3 linked regions of the Rhizobium sp. SSA_523 genome follow. The protein of the gene in region 2 interacts with the protein of the main gene of each other region in a pairwise test. Links are inferred from orthologs where the notes say so. Each region holds a gene or a part of one and is shown on either strand. Other genes may lie near its edges. The genes, in order: QTJ18_RS03715, ptsN and trkA.

Region 1 (6,207 bases), on a different replicon or contig from region 2:
GCGGTTGCCGAAGGTCGCGGCCGGGCGCAGGCCGACAGCCTCAAGCGCAGCAAGACGGACCTGACGGCGCGGCGGGTCGAGCCGGATGGCCGGCTGGCAAGGATTGCCGCCACGGAGTTGAAGATCGGCGATATCGTTCTTGTCGAGGCGGGGGATCTGATCCCCGGCGACGGAGAAGTCATCGAGGGTGTCGCCTCGGTCAACGAAAGCGCCATCACCGGCGAATCCGCGCCAGTCATCCGCGAATCCGGCGGCGACCGCTCCGCCGTCACAGGGGGCACCCAGGTGCTCTCGGATGCGATCAGGGTCAAGATCACCGTGGCGCCTGGGTCCTCTTTCGTCGACCGCATGATCGCACTGATCGAGGGCGCGCAACGGCAGAAGACGCCGAACGAGATCGCCCTCTCCATTTTGCTCTCCGGTCTAACCCTGATCTTCCTGTTTGTCTGCGTGGCGATCTGGGGACTCGCCGGCTATTCCGGAACGCTGCTGTCGGTCACCGTGCTGGCGGCACTTCTCGTGACGCTGATCCCCACCACCATCGGTGGCCTGCTGTCGGCGATCGGCATTGCCGGCATGGACCGCCTCGTGCGCTTCAACGTCATCGCAACCTCCGGACGCGCCGTCGAGGCTGCCGGAGATGTCGACACGCTGCTTCTCGACAAGACCGGCACGATCACCTTCGGCAACCGCATGGCGAGCGATTTTTTGCCCGCGCCAGGCGTTACGGCCGCCGAACTGGCCGAGGCGGCGCTTCTCGCCAGCCTTGCAGACGAAACGCCGGAAGGCCGCTCCGTCATCGCGCTCGCCACCGGGACTTTCGGCATCGCCCCGCCGGCCGCCGCTTTCGACAAGGTGATCCACTTCACCGCCGAAACCCGGTTGTCAGGCGTGGACAAAGGCGAGCGGCGGCTGCGCAAGGGTGCGGTCGATTCCATTCTGCGCTTTGCCGGTCTGACGGAACAGGAGGCTCCGGCCGCCTTTCTCCGGGCTGTCGAACAGGTCGCCCGCAGCGGCGGCACGCCTCTCGGCGTCGTCGATGCGAACCGCCTGCTCGGCGTCATTCACCTGAAGGATGTCGTCAAGCCCGGAATCAAGGAGCGTTTTGCCGCCCTCCGCGCCATGGGGATCCGGACCGTCATGGTCACCGGCGACAATCCGGTCACCGCAGCGGCCATCGCCTCCGAGGCCGGGGTCGACGATTACCTTGCCCAGGCGACACCTGAAGACAAGCTCCAGTATATCCGGCGCGAGCAGCAGGGGGGCCGTCTGATCGCCATGTGCGGCGATGGCACCAATGATGCACCGGCGCTGGCCCAGGCGGATGTCGGGGTTGCGATGCAGACCGGCACCCAGGCCGCCCGCGAGGCCGCCAATATGGTGGACCTGGATTCCAGTCCGACAAAACTGATCGAGATCGTCGAGATCGGCAAACAGCTTCTGATGACCCGCGGCTCGCTGACCACGTTCTCGATCGCCAATGACGTTGCCAAATATTTCGCCATCATCCCGGCCCTGTTCGTGGCGACATACCCGGCGCTTGACGGCCTCAACATCATGCGCCTGGCCTCGCCGCAATCGGCCATCCTTTCGGCGGTCATCTTCAATGCTTTGATCATCATCGCCCTGATCCCGCTTGCGCTCAAGGGTGTTGCCTACCGGCCCGCCGGCGCCGCATCGCTGTTGCGCCGCAACCTCTTCGTCTACGGGCTTGGCGGGCTTCTCCTTCCCTTTGCCGGCATCAAGATCATCGACCTTGCCGTCAGCGCCCTCAATCTGGTGTAACCATGCTGAACCATGTCAGACCCGCATTCACGCTTTTCCTCGCCTTCACCGCAATCACCGGCCTTGCCTATCCGCTGGCAATCACCGGTCTGGCGCAGGCCGTCATGCCGGAGGCCGCGAATGGCAGCCTTGTCACCCGCAACAATACCGTCATCGGTTCGTCGCTGATCGGCCAGGCCTTCGCGAGCGATCGATACTTCTGGCCGCGTCCCTCCGCCACCAGCCCCTCGCCCTATGCCGCCAACGCCTCCTCCGGCTCCAATCTCGGCACGACCTCGGCGAAATTGCGCGACCGGGTCGCGCTCGACCTGGAACGGCTGCGCGCGGCGGGCTTGGCAACGCCTGTTCCGGCCGACGCGGTGAGCGCCTCCGGATCCGGCCTCGATCCCGATATTTCGCCCGACTATGCGCGCGCGCAAGTCGCACGGGTTGCGGCGGCGCGCGGGCAGGACGAAAAGACGATCGGTCCGCTGGTCGATCGTCTGATCCGCAAACCGGATTTCGGCTTCATCGGCGAACCGCGTGTGAATGTGCTAGAGCTCAACCTGGCACTGGATGCCCTGAACGAATGAGAGACTGAATGGCGGACGACGACCGCACTCACACCGGCCGGCCGGATCCGGACGCCCTGCTTGCCCTGGCGAAACAGGATCGCCGGGGCAAGCTGACCGTTTTCCTGGGCATGGCTCCGGGAGTCGGCAAGACTTATGCTATGCTGTCGCGGGCGCGCCGGCTGCGGTCGGAGGGCGTGGATATCGTCGTCGGCCTGGTGGAAACCCATGGCCGGCAGGAGACGGCCGAACTGATCGACCGGCTTGAGGTGCTGCCGCGCCGGCAAATTTCGCATCGCGGCGGGGCGCTGGCGGAGTTCGATCTCGATGCTGCCCTGCTGCGCCGGGCGCGCATCCTCATCGTCGATGAACTTGCCCATTCCAATCCGGAAGGCAGCCGTCATCCCAAGCGCTACCAGGATATCGAGGAATTGCTGGAAGCCGGCATCGACGTCTGGACGGCGCTCAATATCCAGCACCTCGAAAGTCTCGGCGACCTCGTCGGCCAGATCACCGGCGTCACCGTTCGCGAACGGGTCCCGGATGTCGTGCTGAAGCGGGCGGATGAGGTTCTGCTCGTGGATCTGCCGCCGAGCGAGCTCATCGAGCGACTGAAGGAGGGAAAGGTCTATTTGGCCGACAATGCCGGCCGCGCCATGGATCGCTTCTTCCGTCTCGGCAATCTGACGGCCCTGCGGGATCTTGCGCTGCGCCGCGCCGCCGATCGTGTCGATGATCAGATGGTCGATTACCTGAAGCAGAACGCCATCGAGGGGCCCTGGGCCACCGGGGAGCGTCTGATCGTCTGCGTCGGTTCTGATCCGCTGTCGGAAAAGGTCGTGCGGATCGCCGCACGGCTTGCCTCCGGCCTGAACGCGCCCTGGATCGTCGTTTCGATCGAAAGGGCGGATCAGGAGGTGGAAACGCCGGAGCGGCTGCAGGTGCTGGATTCGATCTTCCGGCTTGCAGAGCAGCTCGGGGCCGAAACCCGCCGGGTGATCGGTCATGATTTCGTCGACGAAATTCTGAAACTCGCGCGCCGGGAGCATGCCACGCAGATCGTGATCGGCGCGCGCCAGCGAGGCGTGCCGGCGCGGTTCTTCCAAAGGTCGCTGCCGGATGCGCTGGCCAGACGGGCATCCGGGCTTGGCATTCATCTGGTGACCTCCGACACGCCGGAGATGCAGCGCCGACCGAGAAGAGCCCGCAGACTGGACGCGCCCGCGGCTTTGCGATCTACCCTGATCGCGCTCGGTCTGGTGATGCTGACAACCTTTGCGGGGCGGCTCTTCGAGACCATCATGCCCTTGCCGAACATCTCGCTGATCTTTCTTCTCGGCGTCCTCGGGGCGGCGGCACTCGATGGTTATGTCGGCGCGCTGCTTGCCGCCGCTTTCTCGACGCTTGCCTATAATTTCTTCTTTATCGATCCGCTCTACACCTTCACCATTGCCGCGCCGCACGAGGTCTTCGCCCTCTTCGTCTTCCTGGCCGTCGCCGTGGTGTCCGGAGGCTTCGCCTCACGGATCCGCCAGCAGGCGAGCGTGGCCGGCATGCGGGCCACGGCGCTCCAGTCGCTCTACGACTTTTCCCGCAAGCTCGCCGGTACGGCAAAGCGCGATGACGCGGTCTGGCTGGCTGTCTCGCAATTGCAGGTGAGCCTGAAGCGCTCCGTCGTCTTCCTCCTGCCGAGCGAGGGCGACCTGCAGATGGCCGCCGCCTGGCCGCCGGACACAGAGCTGGATGTGACCGACATGGCTGCGGCGCGATGGGCGCAGAGCCGGCGGGAGACTGCCGGTGCGGGCACAGGAACGTTGCCGAACAGCCGGTTTCAGTTTCGCCCGCTTCTGGGGCCGCATGACATTGTCGGCGTCTGCGGGATCGCCCACCTATCCCGCGACTTCGATCTCAACGAGGAGAGGGCGGTCGCCGCCGTTCTCGACCAGACGGCAATTGCGCTGGACCGCGCCCGGTTGGCCGACGAGACGCTCGCGCAAGCCGCCAAGCTCGAAGGCGAGCGCTATCGCGAGGCGCTTCTGTCGTCCATCTCCCATGATCTGCGCACGCCATTGGCAACGATCACCGGTGCGGCCACGAGCCTCAGCGCGCTCGGCGACCGCATGGATGCCGAAACTCGGCGGGATCTGCTGGCCTCGATCGAGGAGGAGAGCGGCCGTATGAGCCGCTTCGTAGCAAACCTCCTGGATATGACCCGCATCGAGGCCGGGACCCTGAAACCCAAGCAGGATTGGATCGATGTTTCGGATGTCGTTCAATCGGCGGTGGAGCGAATCCGCAAATATGTCCCGGACGGTCTCATCGAGACCGGCATTGCACCGGACCTGCCGCTCATCCGCGGCGATAGCGTGCTGCTTGGCCAGGTGCTTTTCAACCTTCTCGACAATGCGGTCAAATATGCGGGGCACGATGCGATCAAGGTCTTTGCACGGCGCGATGGTGCGCAGGTCATCATCTCCGTCACCGATCTTGGCCGCGGCATTCCGCCGGAGGATCTGGACCGGATCTTTGAAAAATTCTATCGAAGAGGCAAGCCGGACGGCCGGGCACCCGGCACCGGTCTCGGTCTCTCGATTGCCCGCGGTTTTGTCGAGGCGATGGGGGGAACGATCCATGCCGAAAGCCCCGCCTTCAAGAAGAAGGGGACCCGCATCGTGCTGCGGTTTCCTGCCGCGGATGAATAACAAGGGATAGTCGTGGCGATGAGCCTGCCCCGCATTCTGGTCGTCGACGACGAGCCGCAAATCCAGCGCTTCCTCAAACCCGCCCTGTCGGCTGCCGGCTATGAGGTGATCGAGGCCGGCACGGGCGGCGAGGCCTTGAAGGCCGTGGCAACCAGATCCCCGGATCTGGTCATCCTGGATCTCGGCCTGCCGGACATGGACGGCAAGGATGTCATTGCCAGCTTGCGCGGCTGGAGCAATGTGCCGATCATCATATTGTCGGCGCGGGACCGCGAATCCGAGAAGGTCGATGCGCTGGATCTCGGCGCCGACGATTACATCGAAAAGCCTTTCGGCATCGGTGAACTCACCGCGCGCATCCGCACGGCCCTGCGTCACGGCAATCGGCAGGATGCGATCCCCACCATCGTGGAGGCGGATGGTCTCACCATCGATCCCCTGCGGCGACGCGTGTCTCGGGCGGGCGGGCTCGTCCATCTCACGCCCAAGGAATATGATCTGCTATTGCTTCTGGCGCGGCATGCGGGTCGCGTCGTCACGCACAAGATGCTCCTGACCTCGGTCTGGGGACCGGCGCATGGCGACGACCTGCATTATCTGCGCGTCTTCATCGGGCAATTGCGACAGAAGATCGAGCGCAACCCGACCGAGCCTGCCATTGTCCGAACGGAACCGGGGGTCGGCTATCGCCTGATCAGCGACCAGTAGGACCAAGCGCGGCGGATACGCTATCTGGCCGAGCCTTTCCAGGCTCAGCCGGCTCGGATGGACGAGCGCCAGATCAGTTCGGCCCGAAGCTGGATGCGCTCCTCGCCTTCCTCCGCCTGCGATAGCCAGCCAACCGCCTGTCGGGCAATCTCCTCCACAGGCTGGGCGAAGGTCGTCAGATCATAGGAGGTCCAGGAGGCCTGTTCGATATCGTCGAACCCGGCCACGCAAAGCTGCTCGGGAATGCCGACGGCGAACTGCTGGCGGGCGGCATCCATGAAGCCGCAGGCGATCAAATCAGTGGCGCAGAAGACGCCGTCCGGTCGCTCCGGCAGCGTCAGCAGCCTTTGCGCGAGCACGCGGCCGGATTCATAGCCCGTATGGCCAAATCGTGCGACGGTCACTTCCATCCCCATGCTGCGCGCGGCGGCGACGAAGCCGATTTCCCGCGCCACAAGGCT
Region 2 (5,727 bases):
CTATTGCCCGCCGGGTCGCGAAAATAGAGCGATCGCAGTCCGCTTGGCCAGGTGACGCTCGCTTCGATCGCGACGCCAGCCGCCTGCAGACGCTGCGCCATGGCGTCGAGATCATCCGCGGTGACGGTGAAACAGGCATGCCCGGAACCCTTTGTCCCATGCGGGGGCACTGGAAAGGGATCGCCATCCGCCGGCTGCATGGTCTCGTCGGGATTGAAGATCAGGAGAATACCCGCGCCGCAGCGATAGAAGATATGTCTGTTGCCGCCCCGGCGAATGGTCTGAAGTCCAAGCACGCCGCCATAGAAGGCTTCGGCCTTGTCCAGGTCGTCCACATAAAGGGCGGTTTCCAGGATCCCGTCGATCATGACACGCCCTTGTCAGCCAATGGCCTGCTTCTGCATCTCGACCAGCTGCGCCGTGCCGGCCGCGGCGAGATCAAGCAGGGTGAGAAGCTCGTCGCGCGAAAAGGGCTTGCCTTCCGCCGTGCCCTGCACTTCGACAATGCCGCCCGAGCCGGTCATGACGAAATTCGCATCCGTTTCGGCGGCCGAATCTTCCAGATAATCGAGGTCGATGACCGGCTGCTTGGCGAAGATACCGCAGGAAATGGCGGCGACATGATCCTTCAGGACGCGCTCGACCTTGATCATCTGCCGCGACTCCATCCATTTCAGGCAGTCGTGGAGCGCCAGCCAGGCCCCGGTAATGGCCGCGGTGCGGGTGCCGCCATCCGCCTGGATCACATCGCAATCCACCGTGATCTGACGCTCGCCGAGCGCTTCCAGATCAACCACGGCGCGCAGGGAGCGGCCGATCAGGCGCTGGATCTCCTGCGTGCGACCACCCTGCTTGCCGGCAGCGGCTTCGCGCTTCATCCTCTCGCCCGTGGCGCGCGGCAGCATGCCGTATTCCGCCGTCACCCAGCCCTTGCCGGAATTGCGCAGCCACGGGGGCGTCTTGTCCTCGAGGCTTGCCGTCACCAGAACATGCGTGTCGCCGAACTTCACCAGGCATGAGCCTTCCGCATGCTTGGAGACATTGCGCTCAAAACTGACTTTGCGCATCTGGTCGGTTTTTCTGCCTGAGGGTCGCATCTGGTTCTCCTGACGGTTCGGTGACCCGCGTCTTAAGGCTCAAGGGCGGCTTTTGCAAAGGAAAAGCCGGTTCAAGGCGCGCCTGCGGGGCGATGGGCGACGAAATCTCTTTTGCCAATGGCGCAGCACGCATTATATTCCATCAATAGCAATCAATGATTGGGTACGATGCGCCAGGGTGACATTCAAACATCGGCAGGCAAGGATAGTGGTTCCGTGCTCGATGACCGCTCGCGCGAAATCTTCCGGCGGATCGTGGAGTCCTATCTGGACACCGGCGAGCCGCTCGGTTCGCGCAATCTGTCGCGCCTTCTGCCCATGTCGCTCTCGCCCGCCTCGGTGCGCAATGTGATGAGCGACCTGGAGGAACTCGGCCTCATCTACGCGCCGCATATCAGCGCCGGCCGCCTGCCGACCCAGACCGGGCTTCGCTTCTTTGTCGATGCCTTCATGCAGGTGGGCGATCTGTCGCCGGAGGAGCGGACGCATATCGAGCGGCAGATCAGGGCGGTGGACCGTGATCAGCCGATGGAAAGCCTGATGACGGAAGCCAGCCGCATGCTCTCGGGCGTCTCCCGGGGTGCCGGCATCGTCATCACCGCCAAGAGCGATCCGGTTCTCAAGCATGTGGAATTCATCCGGCTGGAGCCGACAAAGGCGCTGGCCATTTTGGTCGGCGAACACAACCAGGTTGAAAATCGCATCATCGAATTGCCGGCCGGCGTCACCTCGTCACAACTCACGGAAGCGGCCAATTTTCTCAATGCCCATCTGACCGGGCAGACGCTTCCCGAATTGCGCGGCCAATTGAAGACGCTCAAGGACGAGGTGCAGACCGAGCTGGATTCGCTCTCCCAGGACCTGGTGGAGCGGGGCCTGGCGGTCTGGGCCGGCGACAACGAGGATGGCAAGCCGGCCAGGCTCATCGTTCGAGGCCGCGCCAACCTGCTTCAGGGGCTGGTGGGCACGGATGATATCGACCGGCTGCGCCTCCTCTTCGACGATCTGGAGAAGAAGGACAGCCTGATCGAAATCCTCGAACTGGCCGAGACGGGACCCGGTGTGCGGATCTTCATCGGTTCGGAGAACAAGCTGTTTTCCCTGTCAGGCTCCTCGCTGATCGTCGCGCCCTATCGCGACGACGAGGATCGCATCATTGGCGCGGTCGGTGTCATTGGCCCGACCCGGCTCAACTATTCCCGCATCGTGCCTATGGTGGATTATACGGCACAGCTCTTGAGTCGTCTGACACGCAATCCTCTCTAAGCCGGTTCCGGAAAAGTGCCCACGGTTTTCCGGCCAGAACCGGCGTTGGAACCTTAAACTATGCGGACGCAGCATTGGCAGGCCAATGCAAGTCTGCTTTAGAGCCCTTTGCTTATCCTGAAGCCAAGCCTTGATTTTTTGCCGGCAAACCTCGATATCGGGCTCAAATCCAACCCCTTACCGGAGAACGTCATGACCGACGAGACGAAGAAGAACGGACCTGACGCGTCTGAGAACGAGAACGTCGCGGAAGCTGTCGCATCCAGGCTGGAAGAGGCGGCATCGACGGCTGCCGAGCAGCCGCCGGCGGCGCAGGAGTCGCTGGAGGCGCTGCGGGCGGAAAACGAGCAATTGCGCGACCGCTTCCTGCGGCTGGCGGCCGAGATGGACAATCTGCGCCGCCGCACCGATCGCGACGTCAAGGATGCCAAGTCCTATGCCGTGACCGCCTTTGCACGGGACATGCTGGCCGTTTCCGACAATCTGCGCCGCGCTCTCGACAGCATTCCCGCCGATGCCAGGGAGAGCGGCAATGCCGGCCTCACCGCGCTGATCGAAGGCGTGGACATGACGGAGCGCGCCATGCTGTCGGCGCTCGAGCGGCACGGCGTGCGCAAGATGGAAGCCGACGGACAGAAATTCGATCCGCATTTCCATCAAGCCATGTTCGAAGTCCCCAATCCCAATGTGCCGAACAATACCGTCGTGCAGGTCGTCCAGGCCGGCTACGTGATCGGCGAGCGCGTCCTCAGGCCTGCCATGGTGGGCGTGGCCAAGGGTGGTCCGAAATCCGAAGCCAATGCCGCAGAAGCCGGCGCCGATACCGACAAGGCCTGAGAGAGGGCCGCCGACGGGGAAGGGCCGCCGCTTGGGCGGCCGGACCCTCGGAGACGAGAGCATGAAAAAAGGGCCCGCTTGCGACAAGCGGGCCCTTTTTTCATCGTTCGCGTCGCGCCGCCGCTCAGGCGGCGTTCGAGGCCTGTTCTTCATTGAGAAAGGCATAGATGGCCGATGCGGAATCCGTCGCCCGGAGCTTGGCCACCAGTTCCTGGTCCCGCAGCACCCGTGCAATCCGCGACAGCGCCTTCAAATGATCCGCGCCAGCGCCTTCCGGCGCCAGAAGAAGAAAGACGAGATCAACCGGTTCGTCATCAAGCGCTTCGAAATCGACCGGCGTTTCGAGGCGTGCGAACAGGCCCCTAATCTGGTCGATGCTCGAAAGCTTGCCGTGCGGTATGGCAATGCCATGGCCGACGCCGGTGGAACCGAGCCGCTCTCTCTGGAGGATCACGTCGAAGATTTCGCGCTCTGGAACGCCGGTCAGCTTGGCAGCCTTGGCTGCGAGTTCCTGCAACAACTGCTTCTTGGAGTTCACCTTGAGGGCGGGGATTATTGCATCTTGCTGCAGCAGGTCTGCCAACGCCATTCTTTCCATCCTTCTTCCCCCTTAAGCATGGTGGGGGGTATGGGAGCGTCGCGGACGCTCCCGTCAGGCTTTTATCCCTTGATACTGGCGGCGTCGATCCAGCCAATATTGCCGTCGTTCCGGCGGTAGACAATGTTCAACTGACGCTCCGGATTCCGGAAGAAGAGCACCGGCTCATCCGTCATGTCGAGTGCCATCACCGCGGAAGCCACGGTCATGGTCTTCAGCGGTTTCGAGCTCTCCGCCACGATCGTGGGGGCGAAGTCTTCCGGTATTTCCTCGGCCTCGTCCGGCACGCGGTCCATGACCGTGTAGGCAATCTCCCCATAGCCGTTGGAGGTTGCGCCAGCATGGTGGTCCCGTAGTTTGCGCTTGTAGCGGCGCAAGCGCTTCTCGATCCGCTCGGCAGCGGCATCGAAGCTCACCTGCGGATCGTTCGCCTCTCCTGCGGCATGCAACACGATGCCGGTGTCGAGATGAACCTTGCAATCGGTGGCAAAACGGGACCCTGATTTCTCAACGATCACCTGTCCTGAATAGCCGCCGTCGAAGTATTTGGTAACCGCCTCCCCGATATGGCCCTCAATACGCGTTCTGAACGAATCGCCGATTTCCATATGTTTTCCGGATACACGCACACTCATGGAATTCTTTCCTTCTTGTCGTGACTTGCGTTGACCAGTCTACGTCAAGCGGCTCACGCATCCAAGCGTCTCGGTGAGCGCGGGGGCCGTATTCGGTCGGAAATGCTCTTGATCGCGCGTGACCGTCGGTGAGCGTCTGTCTCTTTCTGTCGATGCGGCGCGCTTCTAGCGGTGCCTCTGGCGAAAGTCAACGCCCCCGCCGGAAAGCCGGCGGAGAAAGCCCGCAATTTGGGCCGGAAACCCTTCATTTCGCGGGGAACATGCGTGCTGCATCAGCCGGCGGCAAGCTTTGCCAAGGCCTTCTTTTCGCGGCGGCGCTGCACCGAAGAGGGGATGTTCATCGCTTCTCGATATTTGGCCACTGTGCGCCGGGCGAGCTCGACTCCGCCCTCTTTCAGACTGTGCACAATATCGTCATCGGACAGAACCGCATCCGGACTTTCCCTGTCGATCAGCATGCGAATCCGATGTCGCACGGCTTCGGCGGAGTGGCTGTCGCCGCCCTCGGCCGAACTGATCGAGACGGTGAAGAAATATTTTAGTTCGAACAGGCCGCGCGGCGTCAGCATATATTTGTTGGAGGTCACGCGGCTGACGGTCGATTCATGCATCTTGATTGCATCCGCGACCGTCTTCAGGTTGAGCGGCCGCAGGTGATCGACGCCATTGACGAGGAAGGCATCCTGCTGGCGGACGATTTCGGCGGCAACCTTCATGATCGTCTTGGCGCGCTGATCCAGGCTGCGGGTCAGCCAATTGGCGTTTTGCAGGCATTCGGACAGGAAGTTCTGATCTTCGCCCTGCCGCAGGACGGTCTTCGACACCGTCTGATAATAGCTTTGATTGACGAGGACACGCGGCAAAGTATCGGGATTGAGTTCGATGACCCAGCCTCCGTCGCCGCCCTCCCGAACAACGACATCCGGCGTGACCGCCTCCATGGTGCCGGTCTGGAAGGCGCTTCCCGGCCGCGGATTGAGCGCCCTGATCTCTGAAAGCATTTCGATCAGGTCTTCGTCATCGACGCCGCAGAGCTTGCGCAGGCTGGCAAAATCGCGCTTGGCCAAAAGCTCCAGATTGTCCAGCAAAGCGAGCATGGCCGGGTCGAGCCGGTCTTTCTGCCGCAATTGCAGTGCGAGGCATTCCTTGAGGGTTCGGGCATAGACGCCGGGCGGATCCAGGCCCTGCAGGGCTGAGAGCACCCGCTCGACCTCGCCGGGCTGCGTACCGAGCCGCTCGGCCACCTCGCCCGTCTCGCCTTGCAGATAGCCGTTTTCGTCCAGAAGATCCGTCA
Region 3 (5,930 bases), 2.3 Mb from region 2 along the record:
AACGGCGGATCTGCGGGACATCCTGCGCGACGCCATTTTCCTGCGGGAAATGGGTGCAAGCGACGTCCAGTTCCTGCGCGAGCTGGGCGACACACCCCTGATCGGCATGTTCGATTCCCGCATGCTGGGGCAGGCCTTCGGCAATCTGATCAAGAATGCCGTGGAGGCCATCGAGGCCGTTCCGACCGGTGCGGAACGGGATGGGCGCAAGATCCTGGTGCGGTCCGCCTTCGACGCGGCGCGCGAGCAGTTCTGCGTCGATGTGATTGACAACGGCAACGGGCTTCCGGTGGAAAACCGTCACCGCATATTGGAACCATATATGACGATGCGGGAGAAGGGCACCGGCCTCGGACTCGCGATCGTGAAGAAGATTATTGAGGAACATGGCGGCCAGCTTGAGCTGCATGATGCGCCCGTGGATTTCGATCATGGCAAGGGCGCCATGATCCGGGTCATCCTGCCGCACTCCCACACGGCCCGGGTCGCCGAAACAGACAATAAGGAAGTTGCATATGGCGTCTGACATTCTCGTCGTCGACGATGAAGCCGATATCCGCGACATCGTTTCAGGCATACTCTCCGATGAAGGCCACGAAACCCGGGTCGCGCATGATAGCGACAGCGCCCTTGCGGCAATCTCGGATCGCGTGCCGCGCTTGGTCTTTCTCGACATCTGGATGCAGGGCAGCAAGCTGGACGGCCTGGCGCTGCTCGATGAAATCCGCAACCGTCATCCGGAACTGCCGGTGGTGATGATCTCCGGTCACGGCAACATCGAAACGGCCGTCTCGGCGATCAAGCGCGGCGCCTTCGATTTCATCGAAAAGCCGTTCAAGGCGGATCGCCTGATCCTGATTGCCGAGCGCGCGCTGGAAAATTCCAAGCTGAAGCGCGAGGTCTTCGAGCTGAAGAAACGGACCGGCGATGCCGCCGAACTGATCGGCACGTCGGTGGCGATCTCGCAGCTGCGCCAGACGATCGAGAAGGTCTCGCCGACCAATAGCCGCATCATGATCCTCGGCCCATCCGGCTCCGGCAAGGAGCTCGTGGCACGCATGATCCACAAGAAGTCGGCGCGCGCCGCCGGACCCTTCGTGGCGCTGAATGCCGCGACCATCACGCCGGACCGCATGGAGATCGCCCTTTTCGGCACCGAGGGCGGCCCGGGCCAGCCGCGCAAGATCGGCGCGCTGGAAGAGGCCCATCGCGGCATTCTCTATCTCGACGAAGTGGGCGAAATGCCCCGCGAAACGCAGAACAAGATCCTGCGCGTTCTCGTCGACCAGCAGTTCGAGCGCGTCGGCGGCAGCAAGCGCGTGAAGGTCGATGTCCGGATCATCTCCTCCACCGCCTACAATCTGGAAAACCTGATCTCCGAAGGCATTTTCCGCGAAGACCTCTATCACCGGCTGGCGGTCGTTCCGGTCAAGGTGCCGGCGCTGGCCGAGCGGCGCGAGGACGTGCCCTTCCTGGTGGACATGTTCATGCGGCAGATCTCCGAACAGGCCGGCATTCGGCCGCGCAAGATCGGTGAGGATGCCATGGCCGTGCTGCAGGCGCATGATTGGCCCGGCAATATCCGGCAATTGCGCAACAATATCGAGCGGCTGATGATCCTCGCGCGCACCGACGGGCCGGATACGCCGATCTCGGCGGATATGCTGCCGCAGGATCTGGGGGATATGCTGCCGAAGGTCTCGACAAAGGGTGATCATCATATCATGACACTCCCGCTGCGCGAGGCCCGCGAAATGTTCGAGCGTGACTATCTGGTGGCGCAGATCAATCGCTTCGGCGGCAATATCTCCCGCACGGCGGAATTTGTCGGGATGGAGCGTTCGGCCCTGCATCGCAAGTTGAAGTCGCTCGGCGTTTGAGCCATCTTCGCCGACGAGCGGGCGCGCATCCTCCTGCACAGGAAGGCAGAGCATGAAAGTCATCATTTGCGGCGCCGGGCAAGTTGGCTACGGCATTGCCGAGCGTTTGTCCCAGGAGGACAATGATGTATCGGTGATCGATACCTCGGCGGCGCTCATCAATGTCATCACCGATACGCTGGATGTGCGCGGCTATGTCGGGCACGGTGCGCATCCGGATATCCTGTCGAAGGCCGGCGCCGAGCAGGCCGACATGATCATCGCCGTGACACTCTACGACGAGGTGAACATCGTCGCCTGCGAAGTGGCGCATGCGCTGTTCAATGTCCCGACCAAGGTCGCCCGTATCCGGGCGCAAAGCTATCTTCTGCCGGAATATGCGGATCTCTTCAGCAGCAAGAACATGTCGATCGACGTGACGATCTCGCCGGAGATCGAGGTCGGCAAGATGGTGCTGCGGCGCATCTCCTTTCCCGGCGCGACCGATGTCGTGCGGTTTGCCGACGACCATGTGGCCATGGTCGCCATCGAATGCATGGAGGACTGCCCGGTCATCAACACCCCGCTGGAGCAGCTGAGCAAGCTGTTTCCCGATCTGATTGCGACCGTCGTCGGCATTTTCCGCCAGGGCCGGCTGACGGTGCCCCGCTCTTCCGACCAGCTGCAGGCCGGCGATCTGGCCTATGTCATCTGCCAGCGCGACCATACGCGGCGCACTCTGGGCCTGTTCGGGCATGAGGAGCAGGAGGCGGCGCGGATCGTCATCGCCGGTGCCGGCAATATCGGCCAATATGTCGCGCGGCGGATCGAGGAAATGCAGCCGAAGACGCGCGTAAAGATCATCGAGCATGAACGCGATCGCGCTGCCGCAGTGTCGGAAAAGCTGCGCCATACGGTGGTGCTGCATGGCTCGGCCCTGGATCAGAATATCCTCCAGCAGGCCGATATCCAGGATGCCGACCTGATGGTGACGCTCACCAATAGCGATCAGGTGAACGTCTTGAGCGCCGTGATGGCCAAGGCGCTGGGCTGCAAGTCCAACCTCGTCCTCGTCAACTCGTCTTCGCTGGGCGAAGTGTCGAATTCGCTGAATATCGATTCGCTGATCAATCCGCGCGCAGTCACCATTTCGCGGGTTCTCCAGCATGTCCGCAAAGGCCGGATACGTTCGGTCTATGCGGTGCAGAACGGCGTGGCCGAGGTCATCGAGGCCGAGGCACTGGAAACCTCGCCGCTGGTCGGTCGGCCATTCCGGGAGCTCGAACTGCCGGCCGGCATCCGCATCGGTGCCATTTTCCGCAACAACACCGTCATCCGGCCGGATGGCGATACCAAGATCAAGGCGCGTGACCGGGTGGTGCTGTTTGCCACTTCCAAATCGGTCAAGGATGTCGAGCAGCTGTTTCGAGTCTCGATCCAATATTTCTGATCCCGGTGCATGGTCAACCGCGCGCCGTTATTCGACGTTGCGGAAAATGGATCGATTTGCTAACCAGATTTCGGGCGACGAGGGCAGGAGAGGGTTTCGCGTTGTCCTTCCGAGCGTGATCAATATCCCGGCCCAATGGCCGGCAACAAAGAAGAAAGCGGCGCTATGGCGGAACGTTCTCAAAATCTTCAGGATCTGTTTCTCAACACGGTCAGGAAGCAGAAGATTTCTCTCACCATCTTTCTGATCAACGGCGTCAAGCTGACGGGAGTGGTGACCTCGTTTGACAATTTCTGCGTCCTGCTGCGTCGGGACGGGCATTCGCAGCTCGTCTACAAGCATGCAATCTCCACCATCATGCCGGGCCAGCCCCTGCAGATGTTCGAGACCGAGGAAAATGCAGCCTGATCGAATGATCCTTCCCGGTTGATTCGACGGCCCACAATCTCCATCTAGTCAGTGCGGGCGTCGATTGCAGACGGCCCGCCGCAGAGGAACACCGCCGACAGTGTCGGCGGTTCTGGCGTTTGGATCGTGGTGTCGTCTGGTCGGGTCGATCAAGAGCCATCGCTGCGATCAACGATAGGAGCGGGCAGGCGAGCGGCCAGAGCACGGTTTGCGGCGAACGCCGCTTCCATCCTTCGCCATTCCGCCCGCAGGTCAGAGATCCGGCTGAGCCGGACGTTTTTACGGGACGACGGTCATAACCACCACACGCGATACGACACAAGACTTTCTGGTACCCGAGATGGAGCGCCGCCGCGACGATATGCGCGCGCTCGTCCTGGTGCCGGTCCTCAAACAGCCCAGAGCGTCAGCCTCTGCATCCGGTGAAGCTCTCACGCCGGCGCCGCGGCGGTCGGATGAGAGCCGGCTGGAAGAGGCGACCGGCCTTGCACGCGCCATCGACCTGACCATCGTCCGGGGCATTATCGTGCAGGTCAGCCAGCCACGGCCGGCCACGCTGATCGGCACGGGCAAGATCGAGGAGATCAAGGCCCTGCTGGATGAGCATGATGCCGGCCTCGTCATCGTCGATCATCCACTGACGCCCGTGCAGCAGCGCAATCTGGAAAAGGAATGGCAGGCCAAGGTCATCGACCGCACCGGGCTGATCCTGGAAATCTTCGGCCGGCGCGCCTCCACCAAGGAAGGCACGCTGCAGGTCGATCTCGCCCACCTGAACTACCAGAAGGGCCGTCTTGTCCGCAGCTGGACCCACTTGGAGCGCCAGCGCGGCGGCGCAGGCTTCATGGGCGGTCCGGGCGAAACCCAGATCGAGGCCGACCGACGGCTGCTGCAGGAGCGCATCCTGAAGCTCGAGCGCGAGCTGGAGCAAGTGGTGCGGACGCGCCAGCTGCACCGCGCCAAGCGGCGCAAGGTGCCCCATCCGATCGTCGCGCTGGTGGGCTATACCAATGCCGGCAAATCCACGCTGTTCAACCGGATCACCGGCGCCGGCGTGCTGGCCGAGGACATGCTGTTTGCGACGCTCGACCCGACGCTGCGCCGCATGAAGCTGCCGCATGGCCGCACCGTGATCCTGTCCGATACGGTCGGCTTCATTTCCGATCTGCCGACGCATCTGGTGGCGGCCTTCCGCGCCACGCTGGAGGAAGTGCTCGAGGCCGACCTGGTGCTCCATGTGCGCGATATGTCCGATCCGGACAATGCGGCGCAATCGGGCGATGTCCTGCGCATTCTCGACGATCTCGGCATCGACGAGAAGGAACGCGAAGAGCGCATTCTCGAGGTCTGGAACAAGATCGACCGCCTGGAGCCGGAAGCGCATGACGCCATGGCGGAGAAGGCGGCAGGGCGCAGCAATGTCATGGCCGTTTCGGCGATCAACGGGGAAGGCATCGACGCCCTGATGGCGGAGATCTCACGCCGGCTGTCGGGCGTCCTGACCGAAGCGACGATCGTCCTGTCGCCGGATCAGCTGTCCCTGATGTCCTGGGTCTATGAAAATGCCATGGTTGAGGCGCGTGAGGATCGCGAGGACGGTTCGGTCGCCTTCGATCTTCGTCTGTCGGAAAGCCAGGCCAATGCGCTGGAGCGCAAGCTCGGCCTGTTCCCCGTGCCGGCAAAGGAAGACTGGGAGCGGTAAGGCCGCCACGGCCGTGCGATCCTGTCGTGACGAATTGCTGTCACGGCAGGTGGTGCTCGGCGCTCATCCGGTAGATGAAAAGCCGGGTGCCGCGCCGATCGGCGAGTTCCCAGACCTCGTCGGGATCAATGCCGTCAACGGCAAAGCTGTTGGAGACGAAGTGGCTTCCCGCCTTCATCTCGCGTTTCGCCTTCTCCCAGAGCTTCGGCATCGGTTCGGGCGATAGGAAGGCATAGACGATATCCTCCTGCGCAAGGTCGGTGCTCCAGAGGTCCTGCCGCAGGATCTCGCCGCGACCCTGCAGGCGCGACAGGCACCAGCCGATCAACCAGCTCATGGGAGCCGTCTCGACGCCCCGGGCGCATCGACCATCTCCATCGAGCGCGCGAACGACACCGCCAAGGCCGGAGCCGAGATCGATGAAACGCGTCGCCGCTTTCTCCGCCATCAGCGCTTTCAGGGCGTCGACCGTTTGCCGATTGCTCAAGTAGAGCGGCACGCGGCCGAGCGC

What was found.
Region 1: the proteins of ptsN (region 2) and QTJ18_RS03715 interact in binary tests that used the Escherichia coli proteins (3 or more experiments, as listed by UniProt). The link is inferred for Rhizobium sp. SSA_523 from one-to-one orthologs.
Region 3: the proteins of ptsN (region 2) and trkA interact in binary tests that used the Escherichia coli proteins (3 or more experiments, as listed by UniProt). The link is inferred for Rhizobium sp. SSA_523 from one-to-one orthologs.

Annotation. Positions count from the first base shown.
Region 1 is NZ_CP129381.1:512,014-518,220, forward strand. Bases 2,032-5,238 are described here. They hold QTJ18_RS03715 (sensor histidine kinase), read left to right. Parts: upstream 2,032-2,365; coding sequence 2,366-5,038; downstream 5,039-5,238. Other genes in these bases: kdpC (potassium-transporting ATPase subunit KdpC), read left to right, coding at 2,032-2,357; QTJ18_RS03720 (response regulator), read left to right, coding at 5,057-5,238. Outside these bases: potassium-transporting ATPase subunit KdpB, read left to right, coding at 1-1,785; more of kdpC, read left to right, coding at 1,788-2,031; more of QTJ18_RS03720, read left to right, coding at 5,239-5,746; QTJ18_RS03725 (LacI family DNA-binding transcriptional regulator), read right to left, coding at 5,791-6,207. UniProt on the Escherichia coli protein: Member of the two-component regulatory system KdpD/KdpE involved in the regulation of the kdp operon. KdpD may function as a membrane-associated protein kinase that phosphorylates KdpE in response to environmental signals.
Region 2 is NZ_CP129382.1:3,192,830-3,198,556, forward strand. The notes cover bases 2,058-4,784. They hold ptsN (PTS IIA-like nitrogen regulatory protein PtsN), read right to left. Parts: upstream 3,790-4,784; coding sequence 3,325-3,789; downstream 2,058-3,324. Other genes in these bases: hrcA (heat-inducible transcriptional repressor HrcA), read left to right, coding at 2,058-2,363; grpE (nucleotide exchange factor GrpE), read left to right, coding at 2,556-3,200; hpf (ribosome hibernation-promoting factor, HPF/YfiA family), read right to left, coding at 3,861-4,433; rpoN (RNA polymerase factor sigma-54), read right to left, coding at 4,706-4,784. Outside these bases: QTJ18_RS23445 (VOC family protein), read right to left, coding at 1-368; rph (ribonuclease PH), read right to left, coding at 381-1,097; more of hrcA, read left to right, coding at 1,266-2,057; more of rpoN, read right to left, coding at 4,785-5,727. UniProt on the Escherichia coli protein: Seems to have a role in regulating nitrogen assimilation.
Region 3 is NZ_CP129382.1:871,211-877,140, forward strand. The notes cover bases 1,191-4,120. They hold trkA (Trk system potassium transporter TrkA), read left to right. Parts: upstream 1,191-1,932; coding sequence 1,933-3,309; downstream 3,310-4,120. Other genes in these bases: ntrX (nitrogen assimilation response regulator NtrX), read left to right, coding at 1,191-1,880; hfq (RNA chaperone Hfq), read left to right, coding at 3,475-3,717; hflX (GTPase HflX), read left to right, coding at 4,079-4,120. Outside these bases: QTJ18_RS12580 (sensor histidine kinase NtrY-like), read left to right, coding at 1-526; more of ntrX, read left to right, coding at 516-1,190; more of hflX, read left to right, coding at 4,121-5,419; QTJ18_RS12605 (hypothetical protein), read right to left, coding at 5,460-5,930. UniProt on the Escherichia coli protein: Part of the constitutive potassium transport systems TrkG and TrkH. May regulate the transport activity of TrkG and TrkH systems. Binds to NAD(+) and NADH.